One region of the Caballeronia sp. GAWG2-1 genome, then DNA from elsewhere that is predicted to be linked to it. Evidence: riboswitches for the same ligand, from Rfam matches in the RefSeq annotation. Region 1 holds a riboswitch; each other region holds the start of a gene.

Region 1 (7,431 bases):
TGAAGTTGGCGTAGCCGAACGCCTGGCTCGTGGCCTGCGCTTCCTTGCGGAACGACTCGATGGCCTGCGTCGAGAGCTTCTGCTCGGCGGCGCGCTGCGCTTCGGGCGACAGCGAGAACGCGACGCTGCCGACTTGCATGGCGTTACTCATCTTGCCCGCGAGCTTGGACGCCGCCGCGAAGTCGTGCGATTCCAGCACGACCTCAGTGCGGCCGCGCCACGCGGAGATCTTACCGTCGCGATCCGTGCTCGGATAAACCGTGAACGAGCCGCTTTTCGCGGTCACGTTGTCGACGCCTTTTGCTTCGCGCAATGCGGCTTCGGCGCGCTGATTGAGCGTGGTGGTGAGCGACGATGGATCGGCCGCTTCCTGCTCGTAGAACAGCGTGATGTTGACGACATCTTGCGGCACTTGCGCGCTGGCTTGCGCGGATAGCGAGAGCACGCCGGATGGCTGCGGATTGGTGATTACCGTCTGAGCGGCGGCCGAAAGCGGAAGCGTGAGCGCGGCGCTCGACATCGCGACGAAGGCGAGGGCGGCGGCGGTTTTCTTGTCGATCATCTAAGGACTCCGAGTGCAAGAGCATCGCGTGATTCGCGACCGCACTTAGGCGCTTCGTTCGTTCCCTTAGTTCCCTTGAACGATTCGCGCGCCCTAGACCAGACGCTCGGTTATGAAGCGCCACTGCGCCTCGGTCACGGGCGTGATCGACAGCCGATTACCGCGCGCGAGCACTTGCATGTCGGCGAGTTCTGCGTGTTCGCGCAATGTCGCGAGCGGAATCAACGGCGTCTTCTTGACGAAACGCACATCGACGAGCATCCAGCGCGGCGTCTCCTGCGTGGACTTGGCGTCGAAGTACGGGCTTTTGGCGTCGAACTGAGTGGGATCGGGGTAGGCCGTAGAACAGACTTTGGCGATGCCCGCAATGCCCGGCTCCGGGCAACTCGAATGATAGAAGAGCACGCCGTCGCCGACTTGCATCTGGTCGCGCATGAAGTTGCGCGCCTGATAGTTGCGCACGCCCGTCCACGGGAGGGTTTTCTTCGGCGCGTGCGCGAGATGATCGATGCTCGCTTCGTCCGGTTCGGACTTCATCAGCCAGTAGCGCATGATGGATTCGGCAACGGGGTTTTAAAACGGGCTCAACAAAAGCAAACGGCATCGGTATGAACCGATGCCGCTGGAGTAGGGTCCCCACCTCGGCCGCTAGGCCGGCATCCTGAACCTGGGTTCAAGATTGGTCGCAGTAAGCAACACTTCGGGTACATCAGACAGAGTGACGCGCGCGCCCGTGCTGCAAGTTTCCACAACCGTGCCAATGTAGCATTGGTTCAAGGAATATATGACCTTGGCGAACCAGGCAGGGAGTAGTCACTCTACACCAATCGAATGTCTAATGCAGCCTCTCGACACCAATTGCGCAGTTTCTTTTTTCGATTGACATCGCGCGACCGATTAGCGTTCGCCAAGGAGCGGCGTCGCGGCACTTCGGTCACTGCACTTCATACTGCGCGATGACAGCACCAAGCTGTTCGTTCATGGAGTGCATCGTGCGGCGAATTTCCTCGGCGGGGAAGGCCTCGCCATGACGCACGCTTTCTTGCAGCCTCAGCAATTCGGAAGCGAGTGAAAGCGCGGCCATCACCGCGATGCGGTCTTGCCCGCGCACGTTGCTTGCATTGCGCACCTTGTTCATCTCGGCGTCGACGCGTGCCACCGCTTCACGCAGCGCACCTTCGGTTTCCGGCGAACAGGCGAGGCGATATTGCTGGCCGAGAATGGATACTTCGATCTGCGTGGTCGTCATGCCTTCTCTCCGTGATGATGCTCACTGTGCTCTCCCGCGTGCGCATGCTCGTGCGCGGCTTGCACATCGTGAGAACGGGCATCGAGGAGATCGAGCTGATTTTCCGTCTCGGCATGATTCGCGGACTTGCCGCGCGGCAACTTTTCGAGAATCGCGTTCAGGCGGACCTGCGCGTCGTCGATCTTGGCCGAGAGGGAATCGCGTTCGGCTTGCAGCGTGTCGCGCTCTTCGCGCATTTGCACAAGCTCTGCCTGCACGTTCGCGTAGTCGCTACGCAGTTGTTCGATTTGTGCTTCAAGCGCGAGACGCGCCTGATTGTGCCGCTCGCTGATCTGGATCAGCCGGCCGATATTTCCTGACAGTGATTCGAGTTCGTTGAGCATGTGCTGCGTCCTCTAAAGACCTCGCATTCTAGCGCGGTTCAACGGAGCTTCCGATAATTGTCTCGTTTCGAGACGTAACAGCACGCGATCATGCGTGCATCGCGATGCATTCGTGTGTGGAAAGCGCGGGCGCTGCCGATGTGTTGCGACGGCGGGTTCTAGTTGGGTTCGTCGTGAGCCGTGTGTCTTGCGATGATCGGCCAGGGTCGTTTCTTGACGGTCCTGAATCGCGCTCCTACACTTGCCGCACTTTTGGTGCTCGCGTCCGCATTCTTTTGCGGGCGCAGTCAAACGGGAAACAGGAAGCGGCGCCGCCAAGGCCACGCCAACCTGTGCTGCCCCCGCAACGGTAAGCGACCGCAACGCAAGTTGCAAGTCGTCCCTTGCGCGTTTTTCGCCGCGCCGTCGTGTGAGTTTGCTTGCGAGTTTGTCTGATTCGCAAGAATCCGCCGCTCGACGCAGGCCAGGCGAAGAACGTGTCGATGCCACTGCGCTTCATGCGTGGGAAGGCGGGACGGTGTGTCGCCAGCCCGGATACCGGCCAACTGTTCAGCGCGTTCGTCTGTTCGCATTCGAGCGCGCTCGTCGCGCATTGGCCTTGCGGGGAGCGAGGTCGCGCCAGCCTACGCATGGGAACATTTCACGCATGGTATCGCCACTTGCCCGACACGCGGGCAGACGCAAAACGATCGAACGCGCCGCGCTCGTCGCCCTCAACACATGGTTGCTCGCTCATGAAGCGCTCGCGGACGAAGCCTCGCAACCGCCGCTCGCGCCCGTCGTCGTGACCGCGACGCGCACCGCGCAACCTCTCGCCGATACGATCGCGCAGACTTCGCTCTTCGACGCCCAGGATATCGCCGATAGCAATGCCTACGACGCGCTCGGCGTCATCGGTCTTGCGCCCGGCGTGCAGGTGACGCGCAACGGCGGCCCGGGAGCGAATGCAAGCGCGTTCATACGCGGCGCGTCCTCGACGCAATCGCTCGTTTTGATCGACGGCGTGCGTGTGGAATCCGCATCGCTCGGTTCGGCGCAGCTTGCGCAGATCATGCCGGATCAGATCGACCGCATCGAAGTCGTGAACGGCAACGTGTCGGCGCTGTACGGCTCGGGCGCGATCGGCGGCGTCGTGCAGATCTTCACGAAAGACGGCGAGGCGCATCCGCCGCGCTTCTACTTCGAGACGGAATACGGCAGCTATCACACGCAGCGGCAAGCTGCGGGCGTTTCCGGCGCGCTCGATAGCGAAGGCCGCACGACCTTCAGCTTCAACGTATCGCGCGAGAAGACCGATGGTTTCTCGTCGATCGATCCCGCGCTCGCGCCCAACGCCAATCCGAACGCGAACGGTTATCTGAACGAAAGCGTCGCGGCCACGCTGCGCCACAAGTTCGGCGACAAATGGGACGCGGGCGTGCGCTTCTATCAGTCGAACGGCATCGACAGTTTCGACGATGCCTACGGCTTGCCCGGCGATCTCAACGATTCGCACAGTCGCGTGCGGTCGACATCGGTGTTTGCGAACGGCCGTATCACGGACCAGTGGACCACGCATTTCACGGTCGCGCAGGGACAGGACCGCGCGAACATCGAGCAGAACGGCATCTATACGAGCCGCTTCAATTCCGAGGATCGCCAGTATCTGTGGCAGAACGACTTTCGCCTGACGGAGGCGCACAAGCTCCTGTTCGGTTACGAGCATCTCGACCAGACGCTCGATTCGGATCAGTTCAGCGCGCCGGATCGTCACGTGAATTCGGTGTACGCGGGCTATGTGGGACGCTTCGGTCCGAGCGAAGTGCAGGCCAATCTGCGCCACGACCAGTATTCCGATTTCGGCGGCGCGAACAGCTACTATCTGGGCTATGCGTACAACATCGACACGCACTGGCGCGCGAGCGCGAGTTACGCGGCGTCGTTCCGCGCGCCGAGCTTCGACGATCTCTACTATCCGTTCAGCGGCAATCCGTCCATTCAGCCCGAGCGCAGTCATTCGGTGGAAGCGGCGCTGCAGTACGCATCGGACCAAGTGGGCGTGCTGCGCGTGACGGCGTTTCAGACGCGCTATTCGAATCTGATCGATTACGTATCGGACGGCAGCGGCTTCTATATCGCGCAGAACGTCGGACGCGCGAAGGTGCAGGGCGTCGAGGGATCGTGGGCAGGGCATGTCGGCGCCACTGATTTACGCGCGGGCGTGACGTTCCAGAATCCCGTCGATGAAACCGGCAATCAGGACCTGACGCGCCGTGCGCGGCGTTTCGCGAGTTTCAGCGCGCATCGCTCGATAGGAAGCTGGCGCGTGGGTGGCGAGTGGATCGTGAGCGGTGCGCGCAGCGATTACGATTCGACGCTCGCGGGCTATGGCGTCGTGAATCTGTCGGCGCGCTATGACATCACGAAGTCGTGGTACGTGAGCGCGCGTGTCGACAACCTCTTCGACCGGAACTATGAACTGGCTTATTCGTACAACACGCCGAGGCGCGGCGCTTATGTCACGCTCGGCTGGCGCCCGTCGTGAGCGACACCGTTGACCTGCGCCGCGCGATGAACGCTAAACGCGCGTTAGGCATCTGGGCTGCGCTCGGGCTTGCCGCGTTGCTTGTGTTTGCGGCGTCGCTCGCGCTCGGCAGCGTCGCGTTGCCCTTGCCGCGCGCCATCGCGGCGTTGCTGCACGCGCATGCGGCCGCGCCCGATATCGCCGATGACATCGTGCTCACCTTGCGTTTGCCGCGCGCGCTCGCGGGTTTCGCTTCGGGCGCCTTGCTCGCGCTTTCCGGCGCGCTGCTGCAAGTGCTGTTGCGCAATCCGCTGGCCGAGCCGTACGTGCTCGGCGTATCCGGCGGCGCGGCGACCTTCGCGCTCACGGCGATGCTCGCGTCGCTGCCGTGGTGGGGCATCGATCTGGCGGCGTGCGCGGGCGCGTTCGCATCCATCGTGCTGGTGCTCGGACTCGCGCGACGCGACCTGTGGCACGGCGATCGCGATGCCTCTCCGCGTCTTCTGCTGACAGGCGTGGTGATAGCGGCGGGCTGGGGCGCGCTCATCACGTTGATCCTCAGCATTGCGCCGGAAAATCGCTTGCGCGGGATGATCTTCTGGCTGACGGGCGACCTGAACGGCGCAGCGACGCCGTGGCCCGCGCTGATTGCGCTCGTCGTCGCGATGATCGTCGTCGTGCCGCTCGCACCGCAACTCAACGTGCTGTTGCGTGGCGATACGGCCGCGCGTTCGCTCGGCGTGCCTGTCTCGCGCGTGCGGCTGTCGGTGTATCTCGTCGCATCGCTTGCGGCAGCGGCGGCTGTCACGACGGCGGGCACCATCGGCTTCGTTGGGCTCGTCGTGCCGCATTTATTGCGGCTCCCGTTCGGCAACGATCAGCGCATGCTCGTGCCGGCGTCGGCGCTGGCGGGCGGCCTCGCGGTGATGAGCGCCGATCTCGTCGCGCGCACGGCGATCGCGCCCGCGCAATTGCCGGTGGGTGTGGTGACCGCACTCGTCGGCGTGCCGATGTTCCTGTGGATGCTGCTGGCGAGACCGCGATGACCCTGCATATCGAACACGTCAGCTTGCGCGCGGGCGCTCGCACGCTCGTGGAAAACCTCACGCAAAGTATCGGCGCGGGCGAGATGTGGTGCATAGCCGGGCCGAACGGCGCGGGCAAGACCACGCTCATTGGCGTGCTCGCGGGTTTGACAAAGCCGGCCGAAGGCGCGATATCGCTCAATGGCCGCGCGCTCGCATCCTGGCGCGCGGCGGATCTCGCACGCGCGCGCTCGCTGATGCCGCAAAGCTCGCACGATGCCTTCAGCGCGACCGTACTCGACACCGTGCTGCTCAACCGCTTTCCGTATGTCACGGGCTGGGGCTGGGAGAGCGCCGAAGACCGCGCTGCCGCGCGTGCTGCGCTCGATGCGCTCGGTCTTCTATCGTTCGCCTCGCGCGATGTCCTGACATTGTCGGGCGGCGAACGGCAACGCGTGACGCTCGCCGCCGTGCTGTGCCAGAACACACCGCTCTTGCTGCTCGACGAACCGCTCGCGCATCTGGACCTGCATCATCAAATCGATTGTCTGCACGTACTGGCCGACGCCGCGTGCAAGTCGGGCCGCACGGTGATTTTCTCGTGTCACGATCTCAATCTCGCGCGGCGCTTTTCGACGCACGCGCTTTTGCTCGATGGCAAGGGCGGCGCGCACGCCGGTCTCGTCGCGGACGTGCTCACGCCTGAACGCGCGAGCGCCGCGTTCGGCTATCCGCTAGCCTTGATTCGCGATGGCGAGCACGAAGCGCTCGTGCCGTCCATTCCCGTTGCACGCACCTGAAGGATTGCCGATGTCAAACGCCCACGACTTGCCTACGCCCCGCGCGCCAGACCGTTCGCGCGAAGCCGAACTGCAACGCATCATCGATACGAAAACGAAGCCGCCGGGCAGCCTCGGTCGGCTCGAAACGCTCGCGCTGCAAATGGGCGTGATTCAGCGCACGACGAAGCCGCGCATCGAGCGCCCGGCGATGATCGTGTTTGCGGGCGATCACGGTATCGCGGCCGAGGGCGTGAGTCCGTATCCGCAAGAAGTGACCGCGCAGATGGTCGCGAATTTTCTGGCGGGCGGCGCGGCGATCAACGCGCTGTCGCGTTCGGTCGGCATGACGCTCGAAGTGGTCGATGCGGGCGTGGCGACACCGATTCCCATCGATAGCGGCTACGAGCGTCTGTCGCTCGGCCTCGGCACGCGCAACTTCGCGAAGGAAGCGGCGATGTCGCGCGAGACCGCGCTCGAAGGCATCGCGCGCGGCGCGGCGCGTGTGCGGCATCATGCGGCGCTCGGCACAAACGTGATCGGCTTCGGCGAGATGGGGATTGCGAACACGTCGGCGGCGGCGTGCCTGATGAGCCGTCTGTGCGGTGTGCCCATTGGCGAATGCGTCGGACGCGGCACGGGTCTCGACGATCGCGGCCTTGCGCACAAGCGCGACGTGCTTGGCCGAGCGCTCGCGTTGCATGCGGCCGAAGGCGATGCAATCGACACGCTCGCGACGTTCGGCGGCTTCGAAATCGCGATGATCGCGGGTGCGTGTCTCGCTGCGGCGGACGCGGGCATGACGATTCTCGTCGATGGCTTCATCGCGACTTCCGGCCTGCTCGTCGCGGCGAAGATCGCACCCGAGGTGCTCGACTACTGCGTGTTCGCGCATGCGTCGAACGAGGCGGGGCATCGGCGCATGCTCGC
Region 2 (7,431 bases), on a different contig from region 1:
CGCGAATCGGATTGATATCCTCGGGCTCGTCTTCGAGTTCGGCGACGGCTTGCACCGCCGCATCGAAAAGATGCATGAGATTGGCGAAGGCGTCGCGAAAGAACCCCGATACGCGCAAGGTAACGTCGATACGCGGCCGGTTGAAGATGGAGATTGGCAGTATCTCGAAGTCCGTCACGCGATTGCTTCCCGCCGCCCACTTCGGCCGTACGCCGATCAGTGCGAACGCCTGGGCCATATCGTCGCCGCCAGTGCGCATGGTCGCCGTGCCCCACACGGAAAGGCCGATGGCGCGCGGGAAATCGCCGTGATCCTGCACGTGTCGTTCCACCAGCAGATTGGCCGACTTGAGGCCGATGGACCACGCGGCCTGAGTCGGCAACGCGCGTGTGTCGACCGAATAAAAATTGCGTCCGGTAGGCAACACGTCCGGTCTGCCGCGCGATGGAGAACCGCTCGGACCAGGCGGCACGAAGCGGCCCTCGAGCCCGCGCTTCAGTTGCTCGAGCTCTTGCGGACCACACGCGTCGAGACGCGCGAGCACATCGCCTTGCAAGCGTTCGAGCACCAGCGTCGTTTGCGGCCCCGGCGATTCGGCATCGCCTTGAAATAGTTGCAACGCTAACGATTCGAGGCGTTCGCGTGTATCGCCATGATGCCGCCAAGGCGCGTCGACCGCGTTTTGAAGCGCGTCGGGGCGAGGTCCATTCCATGGCGCCGCCCAGTCGGCATCGAGCGGATCGAACGCTTCACCGAGCGCGAGATCGCGCGCCATGGCCGTGATGAGACTTGCATTCGCACCGCGTCCGTCGCCGGTCGGAAAACGGCCCAATGCGAGCAGCGTATCGCGCCTTTGCACGCCTTCGGGCGATACGCCGAACACATGCAGACCATCGCGTATCTGCGCTTCCTTGAGTTCGCACAGATAGGCATCGGCACGCGTAAGCAGCGTGTCTTCGCCTTGCAAGTCGCGCGGTGCGTCGAGCCCGAGTTCCTCATGCAACCTGTTCTCGACGATGTTCGCGAGGATGGACTTGCGCAGCAGCTTCGCGCGGCGCGTATCGACCATGAGCGCTTCGTAGTATTCGTCCACTTGTCGTTCGAGATCCTGCAGCGGCCCATAGTTTTCGGCACGCGTGAGCGGCGGCATCAGATGGTCGATGATGACCGCCTGCGCGCGACGCTTGGCCTGACTTCCCTCGCCCGGATCGTTCACGATGAAGGGATAGAGATGCGGCATGGGACCGAGAATGAGATCGGGCCAGCACGATGCCGACAACGCAACGCTCTTGCCCGGCAGCCATTCGAGGTTGCCATGCTTGCCGACATGCACGAGCGCATCGGCCTGGAAACGCAAGCGCAACCAAAAATAAAACGCGAGATACGCATGCGGCGGCACGAGCTCGGCATCGTGATAGCTCGCATAATCGTTGCGCTCGCGCGAGCGCGAAGGCTGAATGCCGATGAACACTTCACCGCAACGCAAGCCTGCAATCATGAAGCGGCCGCGCCGTATCGTCGGATCGTCTTCAGGCGCGCCCCATATATTTTCCAGTGCTTGCCGTGCATCCAGCGGCAACGCGCGATAGGCATCGAGATAATCTTCGAGCGCAAGACTTTGCAGGGCCGGGCGAAGATCGCGCACGACAGGGTCGTTCGTCACGCCTCGCGTAAGCGCTTCGATGAGCGCATCGCCATGTTCGGGAATCTGGTCTAAGCGATAGCCTTCACGCTCGAGCAACTGCAAGATGTTGATGGCCGATGCCGGCGTGTCCAGTCCCACGCCGTTGCCAATGCGCCCTTCGCTCGCCGGATAATTCGCCAAGACGAGCGCGATGCGCTTGCGCTCGTTCGGCGTATGTCTGAGCTTGCACCAGCGCGCGCTGAGTTCGGCGACGAAGCGCAGGCGCTCGGTATCGGCTTTATAACGCACCACGTCGACCTGCGTATGCGGGCATCGATAAGCAAGCCCCTTGAAGCTCACCGCTCGCGTGATGATACGGCCATCCACCTCGGGGAGCGCCACGTGCATGGCGACATCGCGCGAATTCAGGCCTTGATTGTCCTTCTGCCAGTCATCGCGATTGCCCCCGCTCAAGATCACTTGCATCACGGGCGCATCGCCGGCCACTTCGAATGCTTCGCTTTCTCCGATCACGCCCGCAGCGAACGCCGTGGTATTGAGCACGAGCGATGCACCATGCTGCGCGCACAAACGCTCCACTACTTCGCGGCTCAGACTTTCCTTGAGCGATGCAATCGCAATGGGCAGCGGATTCATGCCCTCGCGTTCGAGCGCTTCGATGAATGCATCGAACACAGCGGTGTTGCCTGATTGAAGGTGCGCGCGATAGAAAAGAATGGCAACCACCGGCGCGCCTTCGGTCCAGCGTTCGCGCCAATCGTCGCTAGAAGCGCTTTCGCGCTCGGGGTGATAGATCGCGACCGCGGGCAACGCGCTCGGCGCGTGCGCTTCGCGTCCCCAACCGAACGCGCGATGCGCAATGGCGCGTAGAAACTCTTCGGCATTGCGCGCGCCGCCTTCACGTAAATAGCGCGACAGGTCGCGGCAGAACGCGGCATCGGCCGTACTCTTGCCGATGAGATTCGGGTCTTCCGCAAGATCGCCCGAAAACATGGCGAGCATTTGCTTTTCGCGCTTTGCCAAAGCGACGAGACGCTCGATACCGTAGGGCCAATACGATTCGCCGCCGAGATGATCGACGATGACGACCTTTGCATGACGCAGAATGTCGTCGACATAAAAGTCGACCGAAGCGTTCTGGCGCAGGAACGATTGATTTGCGAGCCGCACTTCCGGAAAGCCGGGGCCGAGACGCGGAAAGACGCTTGCGAGCAGCGCGAGCGTGGTATCGGCCGAACTGAGCACGACAATGGGCGCGCGCGTCTGCTCGATCCGCATCACGCCTGCTGCGTCGTCGACGAAGCCTCCCGGAGTCGTGCGCAGCAGATGCATCGCTCAGGCCTGCACGGGTAAGGTCTGCAACGCGGAAACGAAAGCACGTTGCAGCGTTTCGCGGTCGAGGTCCTCGCCGATAAGCACGAAGCGACTCGATGCCTCGCCCTCGTTCCAGCGCCTGTCGAAGTAACTGTCGAAGCGTCGCCCCACGCCTTGCACGACGAGCCGCATGGCGGCACCCGGCAACGCCGCGAAGCCCTTCACACGGTAAATCGTGTGCCTTTCCACCAGCACGTGCAGTGCCGCAAGCAGCTGTTCGCGCGACTCGACATCCGCTGCGACCACCACGGAATCGAACTCGTCGTGATGATGATCCGCATGACCGTCTTCGTCGGGCGAGCCATGATGGTCGTGCCGCAGATGAATGGTCTCTTCCGATGCGGATTGCAAGCCGAGCAGCGCATGCATGTCGAGTTTGCCCATCTGCGCGGGAACGATCTTCACTTCGGGCGGAATCTCGGGACGCACGAGCGCATCGACCTTGCTCAACGCGGCGGCATCCATGAGATCGGTCTTGTTGACGATGACGAGATCCGCCGACGACAGTTGGTCTTCAAACAATTCATGCAACGGCGATTCGTGATCGAGATTCGGATCGGCCTTGCGCTGCGCATCGACGGCGCTGGGATTTGCCGCGAACTGACCGCTTGCCGCAGCCGGACCGTCGACCACGGTAACGACCGCGTCCACGGTGAAGGCGTTCTTGATGGACGGCCAGTTGAAGGCCTGCACGAGCGGCTTGGGCAAGGCAAGCCCGGACGTTTCGATCAACACGTGATCGATACTGTCGCGCCGTTCAAGCAGTTGCTCCATCACCGGATAAAACTCTTCCTGCACGGTGCAACACAAGCAACCGTTCGCGAGTTCATAGAGATTGCGTTCGGCGGAGCCTGCTTCGTCGTCGCAACCGATACCGCAGCCCTTGAGAATTTCCCCATCGATACCGAGCTCGCCGAACTCGTTGACGATGACCGCGATGCGCTTGCCCTGCGCGTTTGAAAGAATGTGCCGCATCAGCGTGGTTTTGCCGCTGCCGAGGAAGCCGGTCACGACCGTGACGGGGATCTTGCGCGTTTGCATCGTTGCTCCGTGCTTGATTGATGCGTGCGCCCTATGCGTGATGGTGTGCGCGATGCGGTCTATTCGACCTTTGCAGCGGCATGGACATGGAAAAGCGCACGACTCGGTGGATCTGGGAATACGCCGCAACCCCGCGGCTAAGGAAATCCCTTCGGTAATTCTGGCCGGTATCCGGGCTGACGAAAATAGCCGCTTCGCCTTCCCGCGCCGGACGCTTTGAACGCCTAGCACAGTGGCTTTGAAACCGGCTTGCCGCGCATGTCATGCGTGGCTTTCGCTTACCGTTGCGGGGGCAGCACAGGTTGGCTTGCGTTCGCCTGAACGCGCGCTTCCTGTTTCCCGTTCAACTGCGCGCTAAAGACTTGGCGCGCGAGCACCTGAACTATTGAAAGTCTAGGGCTAGCGGGGTTAGGCGTCAAGAAAGCATGGTGCCTGCCTAAGCGTCCGGTATGGTATCTTTCCTCCGCCTTAAGGCTTTTCAAGTCGACCTCCATGAATTGGCTTCGTTTAGCATGAGCGCCGCGCTCGTCATCGGCATCGGCTGCCGCCGCGGCGTAAGCGCCGAAGCAATAGAACGCGCTGTGCGTGGTGCGCTTGGCACGCTCGCATTTGCCGATATCGCCAGCGTGGCAAGCATCGACGCTAAGAAAGACGAAACAGGATTGCTTGCATTTTGCGAGCGTCATCAATTGCGCGTGGATTTCTTTAGCGCCGATCAAATCGAGCGCGCGCCTGGGAAATTCTTATCGCAGGCCAGGCGGCATTTGAATGTCGACGGCGTATGCGAGCCTTGCGCGCTCATTGCCAGCGGCGGCCGGCTCGTCGTGCATAAGACTATCGCGGGCGGCGTGACGGTCGCTATTGCAGAGACACCATCGAAGAAACAAGCATGAAAACCGATACCGAATCGCATTTGCGCATGACCCAGCGGCGCAAGGAAGGCCATGAGAAAAAGCAGGCCGCCGCCGACCATGAAAAGGGCCTGTTGATCGTCAATACCGGCAACGGCAAAGGCAAGACCACCGCTGCATTCGGCATGGCCATGCGCGTGCTCGGGCACGGCATGAAACTCGGCGTGGTGCAATTTATCAAAGGCGCGCTGCATACGTCGGAACGCGATTTCCTTGGCGCAATCGCGCATTGCGATTTCGTGACGATGGGCGATGGCTATACGTGGAACACGCAAAATCGCGAGGCGGACATCGCCACGGCGCGCAAGGGATGGGACGAAGCACGACGCATGATCCAAAGCGGCGAGTATCAGATGGTCGTACTCGACGAGCTCAATGCCGTGCTCAAGTACGAATATTTGCCGCTTGAGGAAGTACTCGGCGTGCTAAAGGCACGGCCGGCCATGCTGCATGTCGTCGTGACAGGACGACACGCGGCCGATGAGCTCATTGAAATAGCCGATCTCGTCACCGAAATGCGCCTCGTAAAGCACCCTTATCGCGAGCAGGGCGTCAAGGCGCAACGCGGCGTCGAGTTCTGACGCAATGGCAAACTGTCCCGCACTCTTCATCGGCGCGAGCGCGTCGCATCAAGGCAAGACCACGGTGACGGCCGCGCTTGCGCGTCATCACACGCGGCAAGGCAGGCGCGTGCGCATCTTCAAGACCGGGCCGGATTTTCTCGATCCGATGATTCTCGAGCGGGCATGCGGGTCGCCCGTTTATTCGCTGCATCTTTGGATGGTCGGACTGGAAGCGTGCCGCGCGATGCTTTCCGCGGCCGCCAAGGAAGCCGACCTTATTTTGATCGAAGGCGTAATGGGCCTCTTCGATGGCACGCCGAGCAGCGCCGATCTCGCCGCTGCGTTCAATGTGCCCGTGCTCGCGGTAATCGGCGCGCATGGCATGGCGCAAACCTTCGGCGCGCTTGCGTTCGGACTTGCGCGTTATCGGCCCGATGTGCCGTTTCATGGCGTGCTTGCAAATCGCGTGGCGTCTGCGCGCCATGCACAGATGCTGGCCGAAGCCATCCCCGAAGGGCTGCGCTATTGCGGTCATTTTTCGAACGCGGACGATATCGCGCTACCCGAACGTCACCTTGGCCTCACTCAAGCGCGGGAAGTGGCGGACCTGGATGCGCGTCTCGACCGCGCCGCCGATGCCATTGCCGCGACCACGCTTGCCGATTTGCCGCCGCTCGTTCGCTTCGACGACGACATCACGCTAAGTGAACCGCCGCGTCTTCTCGACGGATTGCACATTGCGATCGCGCGGGACGCCGCGTTTTCATTTATTTATCCCGCGAATGTCGATTTGCTAAAGGCATCGGGCGCAAGCGTCAGCTATTTTTCCCCGCTAGCGGATGAGCCCGTACCCGCTCATGTCGATGCGCTCTACTTGCCCGGCGGCTATCCCGAGCTTCATGCCGCGACGCTTGCTTCCAATGCGTGCACGCGCGCTTCGATAGAAGAACATATCGCGCGCAATCGCGCGGTAGTCGCGGAATGCGGCGGTATGCTCTACCTGCTCGACGCACTGACGGATGTCGAAGGCAATCGTCATTCAATGCTAAGCGCCCTTCCCGGCGACGCCACCATGCAACGCCGTCTTTCGCGGCTGGCGATGCAACGAGTCGACACCGCCCACGGTCCGCTCACCGGCCACACCTTTCACTATTCGACGCTCAAGACATCGATGCAGCCTTTCACGACAGCCACGCACGCAACGACCGGTGCGCAGGGCGAAGCGCTTTATCGTCATGGCGCGATAACGGCCACTTACATGCACGCTTACTGGCCCTCGAATCCTGCGGCAATGGCTGCGCTCTTTCGCGGCGAAGCACTATGACGACATCGACCGAAATCGGGCCACGCGATCTCGCCGAGATGATCGAACGCGCCAGCGCGCAGGAGCCAATCGGCTCGCCGTGCACCGGCGTTTGCAAGCTCGACGCATCGAGCGGCCTGTGCGCGGGATGCTTTAGAAGCCGCGAGGAAATTAAATTCTTTAGAACGATGGACGATCACGCGAAGCTCGCGTTGTTCGACCAGTTGCTTGAGCGGCGCGCGGCCTCGCAATGAACGAAGGCTCGCGCTCGTGCTCAAGCGACGCGGGCCTTTTGACATCCATCGAGCATTCGATTCAGGCAGCGGCCATGCGACGCGCTGCCGGACGCTCGAGTTCACGTGACGCAAGCGCGCCGAAGAGCAGTCCAAGCGTTGCCCAGATCAATGCCTGGATACCGACGGCAGTCAGCCTGAAATTCCACAACAACGACGCGGAAAAGTCGGCGGGTACTTCGTCGACAGAAGGCAGCGCCACTTGCGCGATAACCATCAGGACGACGTAACCAGCCGCCGCAATAAGCGCCGCGTTCCAGTTGCCGCGACGCGCCTGCAAGCGTCGCTGCGCATAGACCGC
Region 3 (7,431 bases), on a different contig from region 1:
CTCGTGTTGGCCATGCGAATCGCGTGCTGCAACGCGATGCTCGCGCCAGCATCGGCGGCCCAGGTGGCGAGAAGCGGCAAGTCGATACTCGACGTGCGGCTGTGCAGATCCATATGTCCCGCCGCGAGCTTGCTGAGTTTGCCGAAGCCGCCGCAAACACTAAGTTTTTCGACCGGCGCGCGACGCAAGTGCTTCAAAACCGCACCCGCGAAATCGCCCATTTCGATGAGCGCCATATCCGGCAAGCCGTAACGCGCGCGCATGGCGTCCTCGCTCTGATTGCCGGTGCACGCCGCGATATGTTGCACGCCATTGGCGCGCGCGACATCGATCCCCTGATGGATCGACGCGATATAAGCCGCACACGAAAACGGCCGGACGATGCCGGTGGTCCCGAGTATCGACAGTCCGCCGATAATGCCGAGCCGCGGATTCATCGTCTTGAGCGCAAGCGCCTCGCCATTCTCCACGCCGATGCTCACGTCGAAACCGCCCGCATAACCCGCTCGCGTGGCGAGTGCTTCGAGATGCTCGCTCATCATTTTGCGGGGAACGGGGTTGATGGCCGGCTCGCCGATCGGCAACGCAAGGCCCGCGCGCGTCACGGTGCCAACGCCCGGTCCCGCGTGAAAGCGCACGCCATGCCGCGCCGCAAGCCGCACGCGAGCTATGACGAGCGCGCCATGCGTGACATCGGGATCGTCGCCGGCATCCTTGATGACGCCCGCTTCCGCTGCATCGCCGGCAAGACGGCAGAACGCGAGCGGCATGGTCACGGACTGGCCCTTCGGCAGCACGATCACCGCGCGCTCGCTCGGCTCGCCGAGCAACAAAAGGCGCGCGGCCGCGAGACTCGTCACCGTCGCGCAGCTTCCCGTCGTGTAGCCGCTTCTGAGCGGCGCGGACTGTTCGGGCGTCTCGTCACGCATCGGGATGGTCATCCGCCGGCGAGCTCATGGCTTCTTCGCGTGCAGAAGCGTGATCGGCAGCGCTTGCCGCCACGTATCGAAACTGCCGAGCGGCTCGGCCCGTGCGATGCCGATCCGCGTCAGCTCGCCGCCATGCTCCGCGCGCCATGCAACGAGCGCCGCTTCGCTCTGCAAGGTCACGGCGTTGACGATCAGCCGACCGCCCTGCCGCACGCGCGACCAGCACGCATCGAGGAGACCCGGCACGGTCACGCCGCCGCCGATGAACACGGCATCCGGCGCGCTCAAACCGTCGAGCGCGCCGGGCGCCTCGCCCTTGACGAGTTGCAGCGCAGGCACGCCGAGCGCATCGCGGTTATGTTCGATGAGACGCTGCCGCCCCTCGTTCGCTTCGATTGCAATCGCGCGGCAAGCGGGATGCGCGCGCATCCACTCGATACCGATGGACCCGCAACCCGCGCCGACATCCCACAGCAATTCGCCCGGTTGCGGCGCGAGACGTGCGAGCGTCACGGCGCGTACATCGCGCTTGGTAAGCTGGCCGTCGTGCCGATACGCGTCGTCGGCAAGACCCGGCGTGAGCGATGGCCCCGCGTGGCCCGCATGCGTGCGGCATTCGATCGCCATGAGATTGAGCGCCGCCACGCGCGGCTCGCGCCAGTCGTCCGCACGTTCGTCGAACCGGCGTTCATTCGTGCCGCCCAGATGCTCGAACACCGTCACGCGGCTCGCGCCGAAACCATGCAGCGTGAGAAGCTGCGTGACGGCGGCGGGCGTCGCGCCATCGGCGCTCAGGACGAGCAGACGTCCGCCGCGAAACACATGCGCGAGCAGGGACGCCACCGGCCGCCCGACGAGCGACACGCATTGCGCGTCCTGCAACGGCCAGCCCAAGCGCGCCGCCGCCAGCGACAGCGACGAAGGCGCGGGCATGACGCGCATTTCTTCCGCGGATAATTCGCGCGCAAGCGTGACGCCGACGCCGAAGAACATGGGGTCGCCGCTCGCAAGCACGCATGTTTGGACGCCGCGCTCGGCGAGCACGGCATCGACGGAAAACGGGCTTGGCCATGGCACGCGGCGCGCCGCGATACGCGCCGGCAGAAACGCGAGGTGACGTTCGCCGCCGTGGATCGACCGTGCTTGGAAGAGCGCGCGCCGCGCCTCGCGGCCAAGCCCATGCCAGCCGTCCTCGCCGATACCCACGACGGTCAGCCAGTTCGACATGTGCGGCCTCCTACGGGCGAATCCCGCGTTTGAAGCACCCGCGCAAGGCGGGAAGCGGTCTGATGGTCGATAAAAGCGGGCATAATAGCGCGTTCGTCGGTGCCTGAAGGGTTCGATCGGTATCGAGCCTCATGGCCTAACAGGGAACACAGCAAAACTGTGGCTGCCCCCGCAATTGTACGCAGCGAGTCCGCGCTCCACTGCCACTGGTTTTTACCGGGAAGGCTAGCGCGAATGTCGACCTGCCAGCCAAGAGACCTGCCGACGTAAGCATTCACTGCTATTCAACGCTATTCAACGCAATTGCGCGAAGCCTGCCGGGCGGGGTGTACCGGTTCGCAACTCAAGCGCTTGAGCATACGGTCGAGCTTTTGGAATCGTTCTTGCCGCCTCGGTCTTCGGCCTGTCCCGGCCTCATGCGTATCGTGCCCGCACGCGATGGCGCCCTTGCGCGCGTGCGTCTTGCCGGTGGCGAGTTGCGTCGCGAAGCCGCGCATGCCGTGGCGCACGCCGCCGAGCGCTGCGGTTCCGGCACGATCGAAGTGACCAATCGCGCCAATCTGCAACTGCGCGGCATTCGCGACGACGCCCACGCGGAACTCATCGACATCGTGCTCGCGGCGGGCCTCGGTCCGACCACGGCCGGCGCCGACGATATCCGAAACGTCATGCTGAGCCCGCTTGCGAGCACGGGAACGCGTGCGCTTGCAGCGGATATCGTCGAAAGCATGCAGGCCGATGCCGCGTTGCACGCGTTGTCGCCGAAGTTCGCGTTGCAGATCGACGATGGCGAAACGCTTGCGATGCTCGATCATCCGCACGATCTTTGGCTTTCGGCGCTGGACAATGGCGCGTGCTTCGCATTCGGTTTTGCAGGATCGATGCCGCATCGTGAGGAACATGCGCCTGCCTCGGGCGCGATTGCGCGTGACGACGCGAAGCGCTTCATCCTGGCCGTGCTGCAGGCGTTTCTGGCACTGGCATCGGTGGAAGAACACCGCATGCGCGATGTGCTCGCACGCGTTGGAATAGCGGGCTTTCTCCATGCCCTCGACTTCGAAACACAGCACGACGCCGCACTTCAGTCATGGCGTCGCGCGCCTTCCGATGCAACGTTACGACTCGGCGCGCATGCGGACTATGTCGGCGCGCAAGCGCCGCTCGGCCGCCTCGCTGCTAATACGCTTCACGCAATCGCCGATCTCGCCGAAGAACGCGTCGTGATGACGCCCTGGCAAAGCGTGTTGCTGCCGGACGTGCACGCGAATCGCATGACGCATGTCGTCGACGCCCTTCGCGCGCTTGGCCTCGCCACCGATCCACGCGATCCGTTCGCGCGTCTGATCGCATGCGCGGGTTCTTCGGGCTGCGCGAAAAGCCGTGCCGATACGAAAGCGGACGCGCATCGTTTAGCCTCCTTGCTGCCCGAGCATGCGCACGCGCATCTGAGCGGCTGCGAGCGCTTTTGTGCGGCGGCGCATCCCGTCGAAAACACGCTCGTTGCCGTTGCGCCCGGCCGCTACGACGTGCTTCGAGGCACACACGTGATCGCCCATAACCTCCTCATCGAAGAGGCGGCCGCATGGCTCGCCCGGAGTCATGCCGATGTCTGACTATACCCGCGACGGTGCGGAGATTTACCGGCAATCGTTCGCGACGATTCGTGCCGAAGCCGACCTCGCCGCCATTCCCGCCAACCTCGAAAAGCTCGCCGTGCGGCTGATTCATGCGTGCGGCATGATCGATATCGTCAATGACCTGCGCTTCTCGTGCGATGCCGGTATCGCGGGCCGTGAAGCGCTCGTGAGCGGCGCGCCCATTCTCTGCGATGCGCGCATGGTCGCCGAAGGCATCACGCGCGCGCGCCTTCCCGCGAATAATCGCGTGATCTGCACGCTCGGCGATGCCTCCGTGCCGGAACGCGCCCGTGAGATGCGCAACACGCGCTCCGCTGCCGCACTCGAACTCTGGCGGCCCGATCTTGCGGGTGCGATCGTCGCAATCGGCAATGCGCCCACCGCGCTCTTTCATCTACTCGACATGATCGACGACGGCGCACCGAAGCCCGCGCTCATCCTCGGCTTTCCGGTGGGCTTTATAGGCGCGGCGGAATCGAAAGCCATGCTTGCCGCCGACAGCCGTGGCATTCCTTTCGTCGCGTTGCTCGGACGACGCGGCGGCAGCGCGATGGCGGCGGCCGCCGTGAATGCGCTCGCATCGGAGGCCGAGTGATGAGCGGAAGACTCCATGGCCTGGGCGTCGGTCCGGGCGATCCCGATCTCATCACGGTGAAGGCGTTGAAGCTGCTCAAGGCGGCGCCCGTGGTCGCGTATTTCGTCGCGAAGGGGAAGAAGGGCAACGCGTTCGGCATCATCGAATCTCATCTCGAAGACACGCAGACGCGCTTGCCGCTCGTCTATCCCGTGACGACGGAAGCGCTCGAACCGCCGCTTTGCTACGAGACGATCATCAGCGCGTTCTACGATGAATGCGCGCTCGCCATTGCGGATCATCTCGAAGCCGGCCGCGACGTGGCGGTGATCTGCGAAGGCGATCCGTTCTTCTACGGCTCGTACATGTATCTGCACGATCGCCTTGCCGCGCGCTTCGAGGCAGAAGTCGTGCCCGGCGTCTGTTCGATGCTGGGCGGCGTCGCAGTGCTTGGCGTGCCACTGGTTTATCGTAATCAGAGCCTTGCGGTGCTTTCGGGCGTTCTTTCGGAAACCGAACTAAAACGAAAGCTGGCGACGAGCGATGCCGCCGTCATCATGAAGCTCGGCCGCAACTTCGACAAAGTGCGTCGTGTGCTGGCGGAACTCGGGCTCGACAAACGCGCGTTGTATGTGGAACGCGCGACGATGGCGAATCAACGCATCGTGCCGCTGAACGAAGTCGATCCAATGGCATCGCCCTACTTCTCGCTGTTGATCGTGCCGGGGACGAAATGGAGCGCATAGACTTAGCGAAGCCGCTTGCCATCGTCGTGCTCGGCAACGGTGCGCTGACTATCGCGCGCAAGATTCAGGCGTGTCGTCCGGGATCGCTCGTTCATGGACTCGCTAGTCGCGTGAAGGTGGACGTCTCCTTCGACGACTTCGGCGCGCACGTGCGGGCACTCTACGCGGCAGGCTCGCCAATCGTCGCGCTATGTTCAGCAGGCATCGTGATTCGCGCGCTGGCAGCGTCGCTTGCGGATAAAGGCGCGGAGCCGCCGGTGCTCGCTGTCGCGCAGGACGGCAGCGCGGTCGTGCCGCTGCTCGGCGGCATGAGCGGCGTGAACATGCTTGCGCGTGAAATCGGCCAGATGCTCGGTATCGTACCGGCCATCACGACGAGCGGCGAATTACGCTTCGGTCAATGTCTGCTCGCGCCGCCCGAAGGCTACGTACTGGCGGATATCGAACGCGGCAAGCGCTTCGTGTCCGACTTGCTTGGCGGAGCAACGACGCGCGTGGAAGGCCACGCACCGTGGCTCGATCAGGCAGCCCTTCCTCGCGCCGACGATGCGTCGCGCGCCATCCGCATCACGCCCGAAAGCGCCCGCGATGAACACAGTCTCGTGATTCATCCACGTTGTGTGATTGCATGGATCGAAGACGACGCGACGAACGGCGATGTAGCGGAATGCGTACGCAAGGCACTTCAAGCACGAAGCCTCGCGCCGCTCGCACTCGCTGTGCTGGTCGCGCCCACGCACGCAATGACATCGCGACGTCTCGCCGATGCCGCGCAAGCGCTCGACGTGCCATTGCGTTTCAGCGACGCCCCGCCTTTCGATGTTTCGCATAACGGCGACGTTGCATTGCACGTCGCGAACGCGCCCGTCGATGCGCAGGCGATAGGCCGTGCACGCGGCACGTTGACCGTGATCGGTCTCGGTCCAGGCAGCTCCGAAATGATGACGCCCGCCGCGAAAGCCGCGCTCCGTGCCGCAGAAGACGTGCTCGGTTACGAAACCTACGTGCGCATGGCAGGCCCGTTTCGCACCGATCAACGCGCGCATATGACGGACAATCGCGAAGAGTTGCAGCGCGCGCGACATGCGTTCGAACTGGCAAGCGAGGGACGCAGGGTCGTGGTCGTATCGTCGGGCGATCCGGGCGTGTTCGCCATGGCGGCAGCCGTGCTTGAAGCACTCGACAAGGAAGCAAACGCGTCATGGCATGCCGTGAAACTCGAGATCGTGCCGGGCGTATCGGCGTCGCTTGCCACGGCGGCGCGTGCGGGCGCACCGCTCGGCCATGACTTCTGCGTTTTGTCGCTATCGGATAATCTGAAGCCGTGGGGCGTCATCGAGAAACGCATAGCGCATGCGGGTCAGGCCGATTTCGTCATGGCGTTCTACAACCCGCTATCGAAGGCACGGCCCTGGCAATTCGATCGCGCGATCGAAATCGTGAAGCAGCATCGCGATGCCAAAACGCCCGTCGTGCTCGGGCGCGATGTGGGACGCGCGGGCGAGACGCTTCGCATCATGACGCTTGGCGAGTTGGACAGCACGATGGTGGACATGCGAACGATGGTGATCGTCGGATCATCGACCACGCGCGTGATCGGCGATGGCGCATGGGTTTATACGCCGCGAAGGTATGAATGACACGGGCAGGCTACCGCAAGTCCGCGCTCAGTTCGCTCGCATGAAAGTACTCCGCCGCCCAGCGTAGCGCCAACGTGCTCGCTTGCCCGACTCCGAATTGCCCTTCATCGAAGTCCACTAGCACGACGCGGTCCGCGCACTGCGGCGGCGCGGGCGTCTCGTTCGTGCGGCCATCGGTCAGCACCCATAGCCAGCGACGCTGCGCGGGTCTTCGACGCGCGGCTCGTGCAAGCACGGTCTGCGCACTCGAAAGACCCAACGCCAGCGGCGTGCCACCACCGCCACCGATAGGACTCACCCAGCGCTCGTTCCACCAATGCGCGGCGCCCGGCTGACGACGCACTTCCGCACGCCCGCCACCGAAACATACGAGCGCAATTTCCGCACGCTCACGATAAGCCCGATCGAACAACGCAATCAACAAGCCCTTGGCACGCGCGAGCCGTTCACCCGTGAGCATCGATCCCGAGCAATCGAGAAGAAAGCAATGCAACGACGCCGCTTCGCCCTGCACACGTCGATAGCGAAGATGCCGTGCATCGAGACGCTCGGCACGTTTCGCGCGTAGCGTCGATATCCAGTCGAGCGTGGTGCTTTCATCGCCTTCGCGACCGGTCATGCGACCGCGTGCCCGCGCTTCACGCCATCGAAGACGATGCTCTTGAGCATCCGCTTCGT

What was found. Region 1 has a riboswitch for cobalamin ahead of NCR98_RS03215 (TonB-dependent receptor domain-containing protein). Riboswitches for the same ligand answer to the same signal wherever they lie in the genome.
Region 2: linked by a shared signal. The riboswitch ahead of cobW (cobalamin biosynthesis protein CobW) and the one ahead of NCR98_RS03215 (TonB-dependent receptor domain-containing protein) in region 1 are both predicted to bind cobalamin.
Region 3: linked by a shared signal. The riboswitch ahead of cobG (precorrin-3B synthase) and the one ahead of NCR98_RS03215 (TonB-dependent receptor domain-containing protein) in region 1 are both predicted to bind cobalamin.

Annotation. Positions count from the first base shown of each region.
Region 1 is NZ_JALQDD010000006.1:171,794-179,224, forward strand. Features, by position in the region: gene NCR98_RS03190 (SIMPL domain-containing protein) at 1-562, opposite strand, end outside; gene NCR98_RS03195 (EVE domain-containing protein) at 656-1,114, opposite strand; RNA gene ssrS (6S RNA) at 1,192-1,374, opposite strand; gene NCR98_RS03205 (cell division protein ZapA) at 1,497-1,811, opposite strand; gene NCR98_RS03210 (ATPase) at 1,808-2,194, opposite strand; cobalamin riboswitch at 2,431-2,754, shown strand; gene NCR98_RS03215 (TonB-dependent receptor domain-containing protein) at 2,841-4,718, shown strand; gene NCR98_RS03220 (FecCD family ABC transporter permease) at 4,745-5,743, shown strand; gene NCR98_RS03225 (ABC transporter ATP-binding protein) at 5,740-6,522, shown strand; gene cobT (nicotinate-nucleotide--dimethylbenzimidazole phosphoribosyltransferase) at 6,533-7,431, shown strand, end outside.
Region 2 is NZ_JALQDD010000027.1:179,650-187,080, forward strand. Features, by position in the region: gene cobN (cobaltochelatase subunit CobN) at 1-2,977, opposite strand, end outside; gene cobW (cobalamin biosynthesis protein CobW) at 2,981-4,060, opposite strand; cobalamin riboswitch at 4,206-4,456, opposite strand; gene NCR98_RS17300 (cobalamin biosynthesis protein) at 4,573-4,953, shown strand; gene cobO (cob(I)yrinic acid a,c-diamide adenosyltransferase) at 4,950-5,552, shown strand; gene NCR98_RS17310 (cobyrinic acid a,c-diamide synthase CobB) at 5,557-6,858, shown strand; gene NCR98_RS17315 (DUF1289 domain-containing protein) at 6,855-7,091, shown strand; gene NCR98_RS17320 (CbtA family protein) at 7,153-7,431, opposite strand, start outside.
Region 3 is NZ_JALQDD010000027.1:170,403-177,833, forward strand. Features, by position in the region: gene NCR98_RS17250 (cobalt-precorrin-5B (C(1))-methyltransferase) at 1-929, opposite strand, end outside; gene cbiE (precorrin-6y C5,15-methyltransferase (decarboxylating) subunit CbiE) at 954-2,156, opposite strand; cobalamin riboswitch at 2,237-2,436, shown strand; gene cobG (precorrin-3B synthase) at 2,540-3,769, shown strand; gene NCR98_RS17265 (precorrin-8X methylmutase) at 3,762-4,388, shown strand; gene NCR98_RS17270 (precorrin-2 C(20)-methyltransferase) at 4,388-5,113, shown strand; gene cobJ (precorrin-3B C(17)-methyltransferase) at 5,101-6,753, shown strand; gene NCR98_RS17280 (vWA domain-containing protein) at 6,764-7,372, opposite strand.